2 regions of the Stenotrophomonas sp. Steno-Z4 genome follow, and region 1 is predicted to be linked to the other one. Evidence: predicted binding sites of a transcription regulator. Region 1 holds the regulator's gene; the other holds the start of a gene.
What was found. The regulator FliA, encoded in region 1, starts transcription of late flagellar genes. The targets are predictions, from matches to a motif close to TAAAGTTTNNCNNNCNNNGGCCGATAA.
Positions count from the first base shown of each region.

Region 2: AC06E7_RS04260 (methyl-accepting chemotaxis protein) is a predicted target of FliA. The motif match lies at 2,670-2,696, and genes of this name have one in related genera.

Region 1 is NZ_JBWJPC010000007.1:210,008-214,194, forward strand. Features, by position in the region: gene AC06E7_RS16580 (chemotaxis protein CheA) at 1-184, opposite strand, end outside; gene AC06E7_RS16585 (protein phosphatase CheZ) at 189-803, opposite strand; gene cheY (chemotaxis response regulator CheY) at 803-1,195, opposite strand; gene AC06E7_RS16595 (RNA polymerase sigma factor FliA) at 1,212-1,958, opposite strand; gene AC06E7_RS16600 (MinD/ParA family ATP-binding protein) at 1,955-2,842, opposite strand; gene AC06E7_RS16605 (AAA family ATPase) at 2,829-4,187, opposite strand, start outside.
Region 2 is NZ_JBWJPC010000001.1:957,323-961,509, forward strand. Features, by position in the region: gene AC06E7_RS04260 (methyl-accepting chemotaxis protein) at 1-2,548, opposite strand, end outside; gene AC06E7_RS04265 (SulP family inorganic anion transporter) at 2,717-4,171, opposite strand.

The DNA of each region.
Region 1 (4,187 bases):
TGGCCTGGATGCCCAGGAAGCCGGCACCGCCCTTGAGCGTGTGGAACCCGCGGAACACCGCGTTGAGCTGGTCGCTGTCCTGGGGCGACTGCTCCAGCGACACCAGCTGTTCGCCGAGGCGATCCAGTATCTCCTGGGCCTCGAGGATGAAGTCTGCAGCAATGTCGTCTGGAACAGCACTCATGGTTTCAAAGCCCCAAATCGGAAAGCAGGTCGTCGGCGTCGACCTGTGACACCTGATGGCGGTCCAGGCCGCTCACGGCCGGACCGGCCAGCCCGTTGTCGCGCTTGTGCGCGCTGTCGTCCGGCGGCGGCAGGCCGAGCGCGCCGAAGCCTTCGTGCACGCGGCGCACGATGCCCACCACGCGGCGGATGATCTGCCCGGTGAGATCCTGGTAGCTCTGGGTGAGCGCGATCTCGGTGAGGTTGTGGCGGATGCGGTCCAGCTGCTGGTCCTGGTCCGGGCTCAACCCGTTGGCACGCAGCTGCTCGGTGAGCGCGCGGCATTCCTCGGCCAGGTCCAGGGTGCGGTGGGTGGCCTGTTCGGTCATCGCCACCACGTGGTCCAGGCGCGCGCAGGCATCGTCCAGCTCGCCGGCTTCGCTGGGCAGGGTGGGCAGTTCGCCCAGCGCCTGGCCCAGTTCGCGGGCAAGCCGGTTCAGCCCGGCCATCATCGGCTGGGTGCGCAGCGCGGCCAGGGCGTCGATTTCCCGGCGCCAGCCCGCTTCGTCGCCGCTTTCCAGCGCAGCCAGGGCATCCTGCAGGCGCTGCACCAGCGCCGATTTGTCGCGAAGGGTTTCCATCACGCGCTGGCCGCCAGGCGCTCGAAGATCTTGCCGAGCTTTTCTTCCAGGGTCTGGGCGGTGAACGGCTTGATGATGTAGCCGTTCACGCCGGACTGGGCGGCTTCAATGATCTGCTCGCGCTTGGCTTCGGCGGTGACCATCAGCACCGGCAGGGTCTTGAGCTTGGCGTCGGCGCGGATCGCCTTGAGCAGGTCGATACCGGTCATGACCGGCATGTTCCAGTCGGTGACCACGAAATCGAACGACTGGCTCTGCAGCAGGGCCAGCGCGGCATGCCCGTCCTCGGCTTCGGCCGTATTGGTGAAGCCCAGATCGCCCAGCAGGTTCTTGACGATACGACGCATGGTCGAGAAGTCGTCGACGATCAGGATACGCATGTTCTTGTTCAAAGCACTTTCCTCGGTATCAAGTGTTCTCGAGGCCGGCGTCGGCCGCCTCGAAGATCTTCAGTCGGCCACGCAGGCGCAGCACTGCCTGGCCATGGATCTGGCAGACGCGCGACTCGCTGACGCCGAGCACCGCGCCGATCTCTTTCAGGTTCAGCTCCTGCTCGTAGTACAGCGACAGCACCAGCTGTTCGCGTTCGGGCAGCAGGCCGATCGCATTGCCCAGTTCGCGGCCGAACTCGCCGCGCTCCAGCACCTGCTGCGGGGTCGGGCCGCCCTGGGCGACGGTATCCAGCTCGCCCTGGTCTTCGATCCGCGATTCCAGGCTCAGCACCTGGCCACGCGCGGCGTCTTCCATCAGGCGCAGGTAGTCGGGCAGCGGCATGTCCATCGCGGCGGCCACTTCGGTGGCGCTGGCGGCGCGGCCGGTGGTCTGCTCCAGCCGGCGGATGGTGGACGCGGCGTCGCGGGCACGGCGGTGCACCGAACGCGGCACCCAGTCGCCGCGGCGGATCTCGTCGATCATCGAGCCGCGGATGCGGATCGAGGCGTAGGTTTCGAACGAGGCGCCCTGGTCGGCGTCGTAGCTGCGCGAGGCCTCGATCAGGCCCATCATCCCGGCCTGGATCAGGTCGTCGACTTCAACGCTGGCCGGCAGGCGTGCGGCCAGGTGGTGGGCGATGCGCCGGACCAGGTCCGAGTGCTGGGCAATGCACTCGTTGGCAGCGGCGCGCTGCACCTCTTTGTATTGTGCGGCGCCTTTCATGCGGTCACCCCGCGTTGCTTGAGGATGCGTTCCAGGAAGAATTCAACGCCGCCGCGCGGCTCGGTCGGGGCCTGCCAGCGGGCGGTGCGCCGGGCGATCTCGGCGATCGCCTGCGCCGACGGGCTGGACGGGTAGGCCTTCACCACCGGCTGCTGGCGCTGCACCGACAGGCGCAACCAGTCGTCCTGCGGCACGCAGCCCAGGTAGTTCAGCGAGACATCGGCCAGGAACTTGTCGCAGACCCGGCTCAGCTTTTCGTAGAGCACGCGGCCTTCGTTCGGATCACGCACCATGTTGGCGACCACCTGGATGCGGTCCACGCCACGTTCGCGCGAGAGCACCTTGATCAGCGCATAGGCGTCGGTGATCGAGGCCGGTTCGTCGCAGACCACCACCACGGTGTCCTGGGCGGCCTGGCAGAAGGTGAGCACCCCGTCGGTGATGCCGGCGGCGGTGTCGACCACCATGAAGTCCAGATCGCGTTCCAGTTCGGAGAACACGTTGACCAGGCCCACGTGTTCGGCCGGCTGCAGTTCGGCCATGTGGCGGCGGCCGGACGCGGCCGGCACCACCAGCACGCCACCCGGGCCTTCCAGGATCACTTCATCCAGCGTGCAGCGCCCGGCGACCAGGTCGGCCAGGGTCAGCTTGGGCTGCAGGCCCAGGATCACATCGATGTTGGCCAGGCCCAGGTCGGCATCCAGCAGCAGCGTGCGCTTGCCCATGTCGGCCAGCGCCACGGCCAGGTTGGCCGACACGTTGGTCTTGCCCACGCCGCCCTTGCCGCCGGTGACGGCGATGGTGCGGACCGGGCCCAGCGGCTGGCTGCGGGTGGCCGACAACGGGAAGGTCCTGGTCAGGTTTTCATACTCACGCGACGGCATGGTTCAACTCCGGGTTGCAGGGCATATCGGCCGCGCGGCGCAAATCTTCAAGGCGAAGTACAAGATTGGCTGCACTGGCCCGGTGCAGGTCTTCGGGAACGTCCTGGCCATCGGTGACCCAGGTGATCGGCAGGCGGTGGTCGACGGCCACCGACAGGGCGGTACCGAAGCGGCCGGTCTCGTCCAGCTTGCTCAGCACCACGCCCTGCGGGTTGGCGCCGCTGAAGCGGCGGACCACCTCGTCCATGTCGCCGAAGCTGGTGTTGGCCGGGAGCACCAGCAGGGTGCGGATCTGCGGGGCGGCGCGCAGCCACTGCAGCTGGGCGGCCAGGGCGCGGTCACGCGGGCCCAGGCCGGCGGTGTCGATCAGCACCAGCTTGTAGTCCTTCAGGCGCTCCAGCAGCTGGGCCAGGTCGCTGCCACTGTTGGCTTCATGCACCGCGATGCCGAGCTGGCGGCCGAAGCCATACAGCTGTTCGCGGGCGCCGATGCGGGCGGTATCGGTGGTGACCAGGGCCACGTCGCGGGCGGCGTGGGCTTCGGCGAAGCGCGAGGCCAGCTTGGCGATGGTGGTGGTCTTGCCGGCACCGGTGGGGCCGACCAGGGCGATCACGCCGCCGGCTTCCAGCGGGTCGACCGGGGCGATCGGCAGCTTCTTGGAAAGCAGCCCCAGCATCAGGCCACGGCCACGGTGGGCTTCGGTGTCCAGCGGGATCTGCAGGGCCACGTCGCGGCAGATGCCGGCGTCGAAGCCGTATTCGTCCATCAGGTCCAGCGCGGCGGCACGCACCGCCGAGCCGCGCAGGCGCTCGTCGGTGAAGCGGTTCATTTCGCGCTCGATGACGGTGCGCATGCCGGCCACTTCATTGCGCAGCTGGCGCAGTTCCTCATCGTCGCGGACCAGGGTCACCGGGGCGGCGACGGCAGGCACCGGGGCGGTGATGACCTCGGCCGGCACCGTCGGTTCGTTGGCGGCCTGCAGCGACGGCTCGACCGGTGCAGCAACGGTCATGGCGGCGACCGGCGCGGCGATGGCGTCCACAACCACCGGAGCGGGCGCGGCAAACACCGCCGAATCGTCGATCTGGATGGCCGGGCTGGCCGCGGCCGGGACCACCGGCACGGTTTCCCACAGCGGAGCCGCCGGGGCTTCAAGCGGAGCCCGCTGCATCTGCTGCGCCGGCATCTGCGGCAGCTGCGGCGGGACGCTGGTGCGGCCTGCCGGAGCGTGCATCTCGAACAGCGGTGCTTCGTCCAGCGGCGGGTCGATGATGAAGCGGGCGCGGTTGGCCGGGACCGGCGCAGCGGCGCGGACCGGTGCTTCAACCGCCACCGGTGCGGCGTC
Region 2 (4,187 bases), on a different contig from region 1:
GGGCCCGTTTCTGGCCGACGGACTTGCGCGGTGCCGCAGGCGCTGCGGCCGGCGCAGCCGCGCCGGTGCGGAAGATCGCCACCGCCGTGCCCAGGTGCTGGGCCTGCTCTTCCATCGCCCGCGCCGCCGCGGTGGCTTCTTCCACCAGCGCCGCATTCTGCTGGGTGGTTTCATCCATCTGGGTGATGGTCTGGTTGACCTGCTCGATGCCGGCGGACTGCTCCTTCGAGGCGGCGGAAATCTCGGCCATGATGTCGTTGACCCGGCGCACGCCGGCAACGATCTCTTCCATGGTGCGCCCGGCGGTCTGCACCAGCGCCGAGCCTTCGGCGACCTGCTCCACCGAATCGTCGATCAACTGCTTGATCTCCTTGGCCGCACCGGCCGAGCGCTGCGCCAGCGCGCGCACTTCCGAGGCCACCACCGCAAAGCCTCGGCCCTGCTCACCCGCGCGCGCCGCTTCCACGGCGGCGTTGAGCGCCAGGATGTTGGTCTGGAAGGCGATCCCATCGATCACCGAGATGATCTCGGCGATGCGCTTGGACGCGGCCTCGATCCCGGCCATGGTAGTCACCACCTGGCCCACCACCTGCCCGCCCTGTTCGGCCACGTTGGCAGCACCGGCCGCCAGCTGGTTGGCCTGTACGGCGTGGTCGGCGTTCTGGCGCACGGTGGAGGTCAGTTCCTCCATAGACGCGGCGGTTTCCTCCAGGCTCGCGGCCTGCTGTTCGGTACGGCGCGACAGATCGCTGTTGCCCGAGGCGATTTCGCCCGCCGCCAGGTTGATGCTGTCGGTCGCCTGCTGGATACGACCGACGATGTCGGTCAGCTGGGTCACGGTGGTATCGGCATCGTCGCGCATCTGCGCGAACACGCCATGGAACTGGCCGTGCATGCGCGCGGTGAGGTCACCGGCGGCGATCGCGCGCAGCAGCGCGGAGATCTGCTGCAGGTTGTCGTCGCTCACCTGCATCATGGTGTTGAGGTTTTCGACCATGGCGCGGAAGTCATGGTCGAAGCGCACTCCGTCGCCGCGCTGGCTGAAATCGCCGCGCGCGGCGGCACCGGCCAGGTCGCGGATCTGGGTATTGATCGCGCGCAGGTTGGCCTTGGTGGTCTCCATTGCATCGGTGAACACGGCCTGGTCGCCGGGCAGGCGGTCCATGTCCTGCGACAGATCGCCCACCGCATAGCGCTGCATCACCTCGACCAGGCGACGGGTGACGGCAATGTTGGCGCCCACCAGCTGGTTGGTGTCTTCGACCATGCGTCCGTACGCGCCCGGGAAGGCCTGCGCATCCATCCGGTAGCCGAGTTCGCCGGCTTCATGGCGCTGCGCCATCTCGCCCTGCGCAGCCATCACCGCGCGCAGCTGGCCGCGCATGCGCTGCATGGATTCCAGCAGGCGGCCAACCTCGTCGTCGCGTGGGGGCGGCAGCGGCGTGTCCAGGCGGCCTTCGGCCACGTCCGCCGAGAGCCGCACGGCATCGGCAAGCGGGCGGATCGCCTGGCGGCGCAGCAGCACGTACACGCTGGCGCTGAGCACCAGCGCCGCGCCCAGGCCAACGCCGAGGATGATCCACAGCAGCGAGCGCGCCTGTTCGGTGATCAGCGCATACGGCACGATCACGCCCAGCGCGAACCGCTCTTCGCTGCCACCGATGCGTAGCGGCACATACGCCTTCACGTTGCCTGCGGCATCCGGAGTGAACGCTTCGAAACGCTGGTCACGCGCCACGGCTGCAAGGACCTGCGCAGTGACGGCATCGTCGCGGCGCTGGCCGATCTGCCCGGCATCCTGCGCGGCCAGCACGATGCCGCCGGGCGAGATCAGTTCGACGTGGCCCTGGCCCATCGGGCGCAGCGCCGCCAGACGCTCCTGCAGCGCGGCCAGGCCGAAGTCCACGGTGACCGCGCCCAGGAACTGGCCGTTGTCGAGCACCGGGGTCGACAGCGTGGTCATCAGCACCTGCCTGCCGCCGATCTCATAACGGTACGGCTCGCTCACGGCCTGCCGCTTGAGCTCACGCGGGCGCAGGTACCAGTCACCATCGCCGGGGACGTCATAGCCCTTGAGTACATCCTGCACCGGCGCGCCGTCCTGCCAGGCCCAGTAGCTCATGAAGCGGCCGGTGGCATCGTGGGCGTCGGCACCGACGAAGTCGGCGTCCCTGCCATCGAAGGCCTGCGGTTCCCACAGCGTGCCCAGGCCCACCCATTCCGGGTGCGATTGCAGCTGCTGTTGCAGCACCTGTGCGGCGGTCGCGCGCGACAGGGTGGCAGCGCGGTGCTGCACCACCAGGCTGTCGGCCAGTGCCTGGCTGGTGGAAAACGCGGCGGCCAGGTCGGCACCGACCCGGCGCGATTCGGCCTCGGCCTGGCTTTCCATGGTCCGCCGCGAGGATTCGAGCAGCGCCTGGCTGGCTTCGCGGTAACTGAGGGCGGCGGTCACGCCGAAGCAGAGCATGGCGATCAGCGCGGTTCCCAGCATCAGCCGGTTGGCGATGCTGCCGGGGCGCTTGGAAGCGGACGGGCGGGACGTGGACATGGGGGTGTTCCAGGCAGGAGTACAGAACAGCGCGCGCCCGAGGGCACCGCTACTACGTCACGCAGTCCATTGCGGCCCGCCCGGCACGGTGCAACGCACATGCAGGTCGGGTCATACGCTGGTAACGGCCCTGTGCTGGAGATGTTGAGCGCCGGATCCTGACCGGGTTCAGTGAGGCGTACGGCCACCCAGCCGCTCCACCAGCGTCTGGCTGGCGGCATTGAGTCCGATCACCTCGACCTGCGCGCCATGCCCGCGCAGTTTGAGGGTAACCCTGTCCAGTGCGCCAACCGCACTCAGGTCCCAGAAGTGCGCCTGGCTGAGGTCGATCCGCACCCGCGCCGGCACTTCCTGGAAATCAAAGCTCTCGCCGAACTGCCCCGCCGAAGCGAAGAACACCTGCCCGGTGGCCGTGTAGGTGCGGACTCCGCCGGCATCGGTGTGGTCGGTGACGACCAGCAGCCGACCCACCTTGCGCGCGAAGAACAACGCCGACAGCAGCACTCCGGTCAGCACGCCCTTGGCCAGGTCGTGGGTGGCAACGGTCACCACGACGGTGGCCACCATCACCACCGAGGAGCTCATGGGGTGCACGCGGAACTCGGCAAAGGAACGCCAGTGGAAGGTCCCGATGCTGACCATGATCATCACCGCCACCAACGCGGCCATGGGAATCTGCCGCACCCAGTCGTGCCCGTACACCACCAGCAGCAACAGCAGCACGCCTGCCACCAGGCAGGACAACCGGCCACGCCCGCCGGAGGATACATTGATGACCGACTGCCCGATCATCGCGCAGCCGCCCATGCCGCCGAACAGGCCAGCGGTGATGTTGGCCAGGCCCTGGCCGGCGCACTCACGGTTGCGCTGGCTCGGGGTGTCGGTCATGTCCTCGACGATCTGCGCGGTCATCATCGACTCCAGCAGGCCCACCACCGCGAGGGTTGCCGAGACCGGCAGCAGCAGCGCCAGCGTGTCCCACGTCATCGGCACATCGGGGAACAGGAACGTGGGCAGGCTGTCGGGCAGTGCGCCCATGTCGCCCACGGTCCGCACTTCCCAGTGCAGCCCGATCGACAGCGCGGTCAGCACCACGATGGCCACCAGCGGCGACGGCACTGCGCGGGTCAACCGCGGCAGCAGGTAGATGATCGCCAGCCCCGCCGCGCACACCGCCCACACCTGCCACGAGCGCCCGATCAGCTCGGGCATCTGTGCCAGGAAAATCAGGATGGCCAGTGCGTTGACGAAGCCGGTGATCACCGAACGCGACACGAACCGCATCAGCGCGCCCAGCTTCAGTGCGCCGGCGATGATCTGCAGCAGGCCGGCCAGGATCGTCGCGGCCAGCAGATACTGCAGGCCGTGGTCCTTCACCAGGTCCACCATCACCAGGGCCATTGCGCCGGTGGCCGCCGAGATCATGCCCGGCCGGCCGCCTGCGATGGCGGTGACCACGGCGATGCAGAACGACGCATACAGGCCCACCTTGGGGTCCACGCCGGCAATGATCGAGAAGGCAATGGCTTCAGGAATCAGCGCCAAGGCGACCACGGTGCCGGAAAGCAGGTCGCCACGGATATTGCCGAGCCACTGCTGGCGCGGGGGATAGGAGACAGACATGGGGGGCCAGGCGGCA